DNA from 2 places in the Tepidamorphus gemmatus genome. Region 1 is predicted to be linked to the other one. Evidence: predicted binding sites of a transcription regulator. Region 1 holds the regulator's gene; the other holds the start of a gene.
What was found. The regulator LexA, encoded in region 1, represses DNA repair genes until DNA is damaged. The targets are predictions, from matches to a motif close to TGTTCNNNNTGTGTTCNG.
Positions count from the first base shown of each region.

Region 2: a site for LexA is predicted at 3,227-3,244, ahead of EDC22_RS13540 (DNA recombination protein RmuC). Genes of this name have one in related genera too.

Region 1 covers NZ_SMAK01000002.1:287,394-292,232, reverse strand. The annotation lists gene EDC22_RS04245 (ComEC/Rec2 family competence protein) at 47-2,374, shown strand; gene lexA (transcriptional repressor LexA) at 2,358-3,083, opposite strand; gene EDC22_RS04235 (transmembrane 220 family protein) at 3,194-3,541, opposite strand; gene EDC22_RS04230 (3-dehydroquinate synthase) at 3,676-4,839, shown strand, end outside.
Region 2 covers NZ_SMAK01000008.1:131,431-136,269, forward strand. The annotation lists gene EDC22_RS13515 (hypothetical protein) at 1-189, shown strand, start outside; gene truA (tRNA pseudouridine(38-40) synthase TruA) at 198-935, opposite strand; gene EDC22_RS13525 (GNAT family N-acetyltransferase) at 1,028-1,552, opposite strand; gene fmt (methionyl-tRNA formyltransferase) at 1,617-2,549, opposite strand; gene EDC22_RS13535 (peptide deformylase) at 2,584-3,141, opposite strand; gene EDC22_RS13540 (DNA recombination protein RmuC) at 3,278-4,465, shown strand; gene EDC22_RS13545 (AmpG family muropeptide MFS transporter) at 4,598-4,839, shown strand, end outside.

The sequences.
Region 1 (4,839 bases):
TCACGTCCGCGGGCCCGTATTGAAGCGCGGACGGCGGGAACGCGGGATGAATCAGGTCGGCAGAGGCAGCGGACGCGCCCGGGCGGCGACAGCCGTGGGCGAGCCGTCCGGTCTGCGGTTGCCGGCGCTGCCGGTACTCGCGTGGTCTCCGCACTGGCTCGCCGAACGGCTCGATGCAGAACGGGAACGCCTGTTCCTGTGGGTCCCGGTACTGTTCGCCACCGGCATCGCCGCCTATTTCGGCCTGCCGCGCGAGCCGTCGCTGGTGGCAGTCTGGTTGCTTGCGGCGGGGCTCGGGATCGTCTGGTGGCGCGTCGCCCGTGCCGGTAACCTGGCGATCGGCTGGGGTGCTGCCTTCGCCGCATCGCTCGGGCTCGCCGTTGCCACCGCGCGAACGGCGATCGTCGCCGCCCCGGTCGTACCTGCCGGAGAGTGGCATGCAACGGTCGAAGGGCGGATCGAGGCTGTCGACCTCAACGAGGACGGCAGCGTCCGTCTCGCTGTCGCCCCGACAGCGATCGCAGCGCGGGGGCCGCCATTCGCCCCGCCCCGCCGCCTGTCGCTCTGGATGAGGTACAAGGACGTGGCACTGCGTCCGGGCGATCATGTCGCCTTCACAGCCATCCTCCTGCCGCCGCCCGACGCGGCCGTGCCAGGCGGCTTCGACTATGCCCGACAGGCCTTCTTCGAGGCAATCGGCGGCGTCGGATACCTGATAAGCCGTCCCAGACATGTCCCCGAATCTCGAGCGCCGGATATCCGCGCCCGGCTGTCGATCGCCGCATCTGCCCTGCGCGACGATCTGGCGGCCCGCATCATGGCGGCGGTACCGGGCAGGGCAGGGGCGATCGCCGCCGCGCTCGTCACCGGCAAGCGCGGCGCGATCCCCAAGGCCGACCAGGAGGCACTGAGGGTGTCCGGCCTGGCGCATATCCTCGCGATCTCCGGTCTGCACATGATGCTGGTCGTCGGCACCCTGTTCTGGAGCGTCCGGACCCTGCTGGCGATCTCGCCGTCGCTTGCCCTCAATCGACCGATCAAGAAGTGGGCGGCTGCCACCGCGTTCGTCGGCGGAGCGGCCTATCTGGTACTGTCCGGCGCCTCGATTGCGACGCAGCGTGCGTTTGTCATGGCGGCGGTCATGCTGCTGTCGGTGCTCATCGATCGGCCAGCGATCACACTGCGCAATGTCGCGCTGGCCGCGCTGCTGGTTCTCGTGATGACGCCGGAGGCATTGACCGGCGCGAGCTTCCAGATGTCCTTTGCCGCGACCGTGGCGCTGGTCGCGACCTATGAGACGGTCCGCCAGCATTGGCAATCCTCGGGCGATCCTGTCCACCCGGCGGTACGTTTTGTCGGGCGCGCCGTGTTCGGCCTCGCTCTGACCTCGCTCATCGCGGGACTGGCGACCGCGCCCTTCGGGGCCTTCCACTTCAACCGGGTGGCCGTCTACGGCCTGGCCGCCAACCTTGCCGCCATGCCGGTGGTCAGCCTGCTCGTCATGCCGATGGGGCTCGCGTCCTGCCTGCTCATGCCGTTCGGTCTCGAGACCTTCCCGCTGGCGGCAATGGGGTTCGGGATCGACATTGTTCTGGCCATCGCGCACGGCGTCGCCTCATGGCCGGGCGCCGTGCGCATGGTGCCGCAGATGCCGCTGGCCGCGCTCGGGCTGATGACCGTCGGCGGCCTGTGGCTGGCGCTCTGGCGGACCGGCTGGCGCCTGTGGGGGCTCCCCGCCCTCGCCCTTGGGGGCGCAATCGCGCTGCAGACGGCACCGCCCGACGTCTACATCAACCGCAGCGGCACCCTGGTCGCGCTGCGCACAGACACGGGCGAGCTGGCTTTCGTCCCCCGCCGAAGCACCGGCTACGAGGCCGAAAGCTGGCGTCGACATGCGGGGATCGACCCGACCCTGCAGGCGCGCGAAGTCCTCGAAGCGCCGGTCGGTGCCGCGGCGGAATCAGCATCGCCGAGCAGCACGGCAGCGCTGGCAACCGGCATGGCCGGTACGCTGACCGGCCCAGCCGCGGCCATCCAGTGCGATCCTATCGGCTGCATTGCTTCCCGGCCTGGCCTGACGCTGGCCCTGGTGCGCGATCCGGCCGCATTTTCCGAGGATTGCATCCGGGCCGATGTCGTGGTCAGCCCCTTCGTGCCGCCGGATAGCTGCGCGGCAACCGCGCTGGTCATCGGTCCGCAGCAACTGGCCGTCGGTGGCGCCACGATCATCCGCCGGTCCGGACCCGCGCTCCTCGTCTCTACCGCCGCCGAACGGGCCGGCATCCGCCCGTGGAGCCGCCGCACTACCGAGGCGGCTGACACGCGACGGATCACGCCGCGCAGCGGCAACGGGTCGGTCAATACTGGCGAATGAGGCCGACCAGTCGACCCTGGATGCGAACCCTGTCAGGACCGAAGATCCGCGTCTCATAGGCCGGATTGGCAGCCTCGAGCGCAATCGAAGCACCCTTGCGGCGCAGGCGCTTCAGTGTCGCCTCGTCATCGTCGATCAGCGCGACGACGATGTCTCCTGTATCGGCGGCGTCGGTGCGGCGGATGATGACCGTATCGCCGTCGAGAATACCCGCCTCGATCATCGAGTCGCCACGGACCTCCAGCGCGAAGTGCTCGCCGCGGGCGACCATTTCGGGAGGGACGTGGATCGTATGGCTCTGGGTCTGGATGGCCGAGATCGGAGTACCGGCTGCAATCCGACCCATCACGGGAATCTCGATGGCAACCGTCCGGTCCTCGGAAACAGCCTGCGGCTGCGGCAACGGGGCGGCCGCCGGCGGTTTGCCGAGACTTCCCTCGATGACGCTCGGCGCAAAGCCGCGCGTCCGCGCGCCCGCCAGCCCCGGCGCGACCGATTCGGGCATCCGGATGATCTCGAGCGCCCGCGCGCGATGCGGCAGCCTGCGGATGAAGCCCCGCTCCTCCAGCGCGGTAATGAGCCGGTGGATGCCGGATTTGGACTTCAAATCAAGGGCTTCCTTCATCTCATCGAAGGAGGGGGGTACGCCGGCCTCCTTCAGCCTCTCGTGAATGAACATGAGAAGCTCGTACTGCTTGCGCGTCAGCATCCTGGCCCTCCGTTCCCGCATCGCGGTGCCAGTCATGGTACGAAACGAGAACAACCATAGCTGTTCCCCTTGTGTTCGGCAACCCCAATCGACGCGAGGCTCGGAGCCTTTCAGCGTCGCAGAAGAGCAGGAATTGCGACGGCCAGCATGGTGACGGCGACGATCATCGCGCCCAATCCTTCGCGTGCCGCCTCATCCTGCCACCACACGTCGATCTTCCAGAAATGCTGGGTTTGTGGCCAGTAATGATAGACGCCGAGCAGCGCAAGAACCGTTACGGCCAGAACGACGGAGCGCAGAGCTCCGTGCTGCACGGCGTGCGGTCTCCCCGCCGCTATGCCGGCGAGTATGCCGGGAATGGCGTAGATCGGGATCCAGATCTCCGGATCCGGATCGTTGTATTGCAGGGCAGCAAACAGCAGCAGCATCAGACACAGCGCGCCATGGAGCACCCGCATCATTTTCCTCCCCTTGGACAAGGTGTCGGTTTAGCGGCAAGCATTGAGCGTTGTCCGGAATGAGACTACCGTGCCCGGGGGCTGGCAGAGAACCTTCTCGTCAAATGAAGGTGTGTTGAGGGAGCAGCGCGCAGATGGGCCGGGTTCGTGGGCGCGTTTCGCCGGCGACGGAGACCTACCGCCAGGAGTTCACCGTCTCCTACAGCTATCCCGTCGTGTTCACACGCCGGCTGTTCGATCCCGACAATACCGTGCTGCGCGATACATTGGCGCGGCTCGAGCCCGCCAAGCGCCATCGCTGCTTCGTCGTCATCGACGACGGCCTGGTCGAAACCATGCCGGAATTGCCTGGGCTGATCGAAGACTATGCCCGCGCGCATCGCGACAGCATCGACCTGGTAGCGCCGCCACATCCGGTTCCGGGCGGCGAACGCATAAAGGTCGATCTGCATTTCGTTGAAAGGATCCAGCAGCGGCTCTACGAGCATCACATCGACCGTCATTCCTATGTGATCGCCATCGGCGGCGGCGCGGTACTCGATGCGGTCGGCCTCGTCTCGTCGACGACCCATCGCGGCGTTCGTCACGTCCGCGTGCCGACGACGGTCCTCGCCCAGAATGACTCCGGAGTCGGCGTCAAGAACGGGGTCAACCTGAACGGGGTCAAGAACTTCGTCGGGACCTTCGCGCCGCCGTTCGCAGTCCTGAACGACCTCGATTTCGTGCTGATGCTGCCGGAGCGCGACAAGATCGCCGGCATGGCCGAGGCCGTGAAGGTCGCGCTTATCCGCGACCGCAGCTTCTTTGAATGGCTCGAGGCCAATGTCGACGAGCTGACCCTCTACTGGCCGGACGCGATGGCCTACATGATCCGCCGCTGCGCGGAGCTGCACATGATCCAGATCGCACGGGGCGGCGATCCTTTTGAGACCGGAAGCGTGCGGCCACTGGATTTCGGGCATTGGTCCGCGCATCGGCTGGAGGCCCTGACGCGGTATCATCTGCGCCATGGCGAGGCGGTGGCCATCGGGATCGCGCTCGATTCGCGGTATTCGGTGCTGGCCGGACTGCTTCCGGAGGGGGACGATATCCGCATCGCCTGTCTGCTCGAGACCCTGGGATTCCGCCTCTGGCATTCCGCGCTCGACACGCGCGACAGCGACGGCGAACGCTCGGTACTGCGGGGGCTGCGGGAGTTCCAGGAACATCTCGGCGGGGAGCTGACCGTGACGCTCCTCACCGCGATTGGCACCGGCCATGAAGTCCACGAGATGGATGCCGGCCTGATCGGCCGGGCG
Region 2 (4,839 bases), on a different contig from region 1:
GCCGGGATCGGCGAGGCAGGTGCCTCGATGCTGCTGCTCGTCGCCCTGGCGGCATTGATCCGCTTCCGCCTCATCACTGCGCGGGCGGCGCTCGACTGCGGCTTCGGCATGGCCGCCGCGCTCGTTGCCATCGAACTGCTGCTGTCGCTGGTGCTTGGACAGCTGATCTCGCGCATCGCCGCGTACTGATCCGCCGGTCAGTAATCGACCTGGACCAGGCACAGCCCGTCCGGGGGCGCGACCGGGCCACAGGCGCGGCGATCACGGGCCGCGAGCGCCGCAGCGAGATCCTGCGCCGACCACCGTCCCTCGCCGACCAGCTTCAGCGAGCCGACCATCGAGCGGACCTGGTTGTGCAGGAAGGAGCGCGCGGACGCCTCGATCACCAGCCGCTCGCCCTGCCGCGACACGTCGAGCCGGTCGAGCGTCCTGACCGGCGAGGCAGACTGGCATTCGGTCGAACGGAAGGTGGTGAAGTCGTGCTTGCCCACCAGCACCTGCGCTGCCATGTGCATGGCGGCATGGTCGAGCGGCCGCGCCACGTGCCAGGCCTTGCCCCGCTCGAGCGCCAGTGGCGCGCGCCGGTTGATGATCAGGTAGCGGTAGTGACGCCGGATCGCCGAATGGCGGGCATCGAATCCGTCGCCGACGCGAGCAACAGCAAGGATGGCCACCGGCTCCGGTCGCAGATGCGCGTTCAGCGCGTCGCGTACCGTGTCCTGCGGCCAGTCCCGGGCAAGATCGAGATGCGCCACCTGGCCGCTGGCATGGACGCCGGCATCGGTGCGGCCGGCGCCGCCGATCCGGACGGTCTCGCCGCAGAAGGCCGCGACGGCTTCCTCGATCGCCTGCTGCACCGAGCGTCCGTTCGCCTGACGCTGCCAGCCGACGAAGGGCGCGCCGTCATATTCGATCAGCAGGCGGTAGCGGGGCATGGAGCCGAGCCCTCCAGTTCGACCGGTTCGCAGCAGTTCGCAGCAGAAGGTCAGCATCCGGCGCCGATGCGCAAGGTCGCCGCAAGCCGGTGCTAGCCGAACACGTTAAATGCCGGCGGGTAGTCGACCTTGGGCCGATCAGTCGCGTCGCGCGGCCGGTCGAGGGCACGCGCCATGAAGGCAGGGCCCGACCAGGGCGCGTCGAAGTGGCGGGCGAGCGCGGCGTCGAAGCCGAGCTTGCGATAATAGTCGGGATTGCCCAGCACGAAGACGATCTCCTCGCCCGCTTCGGCGAGCCGGGCGAGGCCGGTGCGGATCAGCGCGGCAGCGATGCCGCGACGCCGGAAGCACTTGCGCACCGCGACCGGGGCGAGCCCGGTCGCCCGCCCGGCCTGGCCCTGGATCCGGAGGCGCGAGAAGCCCGCATAGCCGGCCAGCTTGCCGTCCAGCTCGGCCACCAGCGACAGCACCAGGTCGCCGTCCTGCCGCAGCCTGTCGACGAGATTGGCCTCGAGGGGGCTTTCGAACGCGCTGGCCAGCAGTTCGCGGATCGCAGCGATGTCGTCCGGTCGCTCCAACCGGATCGACAGGCCCACGGGATCGATGTCAACCGGCATGGGCGCTTGGGGCAGCTTCAGTCATCAAGGCCATCCTACGCCCGGAGAGCCGGCGCCGAAACGGTCAATGCAGCATGGCGCCCTGCGTCAGGCGCGCACCTCGGGCGAACTCGGCGAAGGACATCGGCTGCTTGCCGGCCCGCTGAACCGTTACCAGCCGCAGCGTGCCGCTTCCGCAGGTGACAAGCCCGTCGCTGTCGATCAGCGTGCCCGGCGCGGCCATCGCGTCGCCGCTATCCGTAGCCAGCGCCGACCGCAGCAGCCTGACCCGTTCGCCGTTAAGCTCGAACCAGGCGCCGGGCGAGGGCGCGAGACCTCGGACGTGATCATGCACCCGGGCCGCGGCCTCGGACCACTGGATCCGCGTTTCGGCCTTTTCGATCTTGGCGGCATAGGTGACGCCAGTCTCCGGCTGCGGCCGGCAGTCGAGCGTGCCGCGCGACAGCGCGGCGAGCGCACGCAGCATCAGCCCGGCGCCGAGGATCGCCAGCCTGTCGTGCAGGTCGCCCGCCGTCTCGTCAGGACCGATCGCCACCCGCTCCTCCAGGCAGACCGGGCCGGTGTCGAGCCCTTCTTCCATCCGCATCACCGCGACGCCGGTCTCCCGGTCGCCGGCCATGATGGCGCGCTGGATCGGCGCGGCGCCGCGCCAGCGGGGCAGCAGCGAGGCGTGAAGGTTGAGACAGCCGCGTGCCGGCGCCTGCAGCACCGGCCGTGGCAGGATCAGCCCGTAGGCAACGACCACCGCGACATCGGCACCAAGATCGGCGAACGCAGCCTGTTCCTCGGCGCCGCGCAGTCGGGCGGGTGTCCTGACCGGCAGGCCGAAACGCTCCGCCGCCAGATGCACCGGGCTGCGGCGCTCCGTCATGCCCCGTCCTGCCGGACGCGGCGGCTGGGTGTAGACACAGGCGACCTCGTGGCCCGCGCCGACGATCTCGCTCAGCGTCGGAACGGCGAACTCGGGCGTTCCCATGAAGACGACGCGAAGGCTCATGACCGTCCGGACCTCCGGCCTGGCGCGGCCGCCCTCATTCGGCCGCAGGGCGTTCGGCCGACCGCTTGCGGAACGCGGGCATCTCGCCGCGCTTGGCGGCCTTGGCGAACTTCCGCGTCACCCTGTCGCGCTTCAGCTTGGACAGGTAGTCGATGAACAGCACGCCATCGAGGTGGTCCACCTCGTGCTGCACGCAGGTGGCGAGCAGGCCCTCGCACTCGAGTTCCTGTGGCTTGCCATCCCGATCGAGGAAGCGCACCCGACAGCGGGCGGGGCGCTCGATCTCCTCGTAGAACTCGGGGATCGACAGGCAGCCCTCCTCGTAGAGCGAGGTCTCCTCCGAGCGCCAGACGATTTCCGGATTGACCATGTACAGCGGCGCCCTGGGTTCGTCGTCCTTGGCCAGATCGATGACCACGACCCGCTGCAGCACGCCGATCTGGATCGCCGCGAGCCCGATGCCCGGTGCGTTGTACATCGTCTCGAGCATGTCGTCCATCAGCCGGCGTACCGCGTCGTCGACTTCCGCGACGGGCGCGCAGGTCTGGCGCAGGACGGGATCGGGCAGGGTCACGATGTCGCGGATCGTCATGGCGCTCAGATAGGAGAAAGCACCCGGACGGTCAACGCATGCGGGTCATGCCGGCGCGGGGCGGCATGCCAGCAGCGCGCCGGTGTGTTCGCGTCTTGATCTCGATTGGCCTGTCGAATCGACTATGCTCGACGGAATGGATCAACCCCTGCTCGCAATCGGCGACCGTCTCGTCACGCTCGGCGAAGCGCTGCTTGCCGGCGTCGGGCTCGTGCTACTCCTGTTGCTGGCGATGCTGATCGTCCTGCTCAGGCCGCGCCGGCCGAGCCAGGAGGAGCTCCTGCGGCGCCGCGACGACGAGCAGCGGCTTGCCGACATGGCGCGCGCCCAGGCCGAGATAAGCCGCGCCCAGGCCGAACTCACCGGCCGCATGCAGACCATGGCCGAGGTGTTCGGCACACGCCACGCCGATCTTGCCCGCGCGCTCACCGAGCGACTCGACGGGTTCGGCCACCGGCTCGGCCAATCGCTCGAGGTGCAGGCGCGCGCCACCTACGACAGCCTGTCGAAGCTGAACGAACGGCTGGCGGTGATCGATTCCGCCCAGAAGACGATCACCGACCTGTCACGCGATGTGGTCGGCCTGCACCAGATCCTCGCCAACAAGCAGACACGCGGTGCCTTCGGTCAGGGGCGGATGGAGGCAATCGTCCAGGACGGGCTCCCTCCCGGCAGCTACACCTTCCAGGCGACGCTGTCGAACGGCCGGCGGCCGGACTGCGTGGTCCGCCTGCCGAATGCCGAGGCGGTCCTGGTCATCGACGCGAAGTTCCCGCTCGAGGCCTTCGGCAGCTATCGCGATGCGCAGGGGACCGACGAGCGCAAGGCGGCCGCCCAGCGGCTGCGCAGCGACGTGCTCAAGCACGTCTCCGATATCCGCGAGCGCTATTTCATCACCGGCGAGACCCAGGATCTCGCCATCATGTTCGTCCCCTCTGAATCCATCTATGCCGACCTGCACGAGCATTTCGAGGACGTCGTGCAGAAGGCGCACCGGGAGCGCATCATCATCGTCGGACCGTCGATGCTGATGCTGTCGATCCAGGTGATGCAATCGATCCTCCGGGACGCGCGCCTGCGCGAACAGGCGCACCTGATCCATCGCGAGGTCGGCCTGCTGTCGGAGGACATGCGCCGGCTGCAGGAGCGCGTGGTGAAGTTGCAGCAGCATTTCGGCCAGGCCGGCCGCGACATCGAGCAGATCCTCATCTCCACCGACAAGATCATCAAGCGCGGCGCGAAGATCGAGGAGCTCGAGTTCGAGGACGGCACGACCGACGGTTCCGAAAGAGGCACCGGCCCGCGTCTGCTCGCAGGGGGATAGCGGCCGTTCTGCACGACCCGCGCCGCCGAACGGTGGTGGCGTGTGCGGCGTGCGGGGCGGTCGATGGCTTGCCCGCTGTCGCTGCATGAGGTGCCGAACTAGTCTCGCCCAGGCGATTCGGCGGATCAGGCGATGACGGGCGACGGCACCACCATTCTCCCCGACACACCCGACGCGAGGCGGCCGCCGCTCGGTCGCAGGCTCGTGGCTGGACTGAGGGTGTTCCTCGAGCCGCGTGTCCTCGTCATCCTGTTCCTGGGGTTCACCTCCGGCCTGCCGCTGGCGCTGTCGGGCTCGACACTGGCGATCCGGATGACCGATGTCGGCGTCGACCTGGGCACCATCGGCCTGTTCTCGCTGGCTGGCCTGCCCTA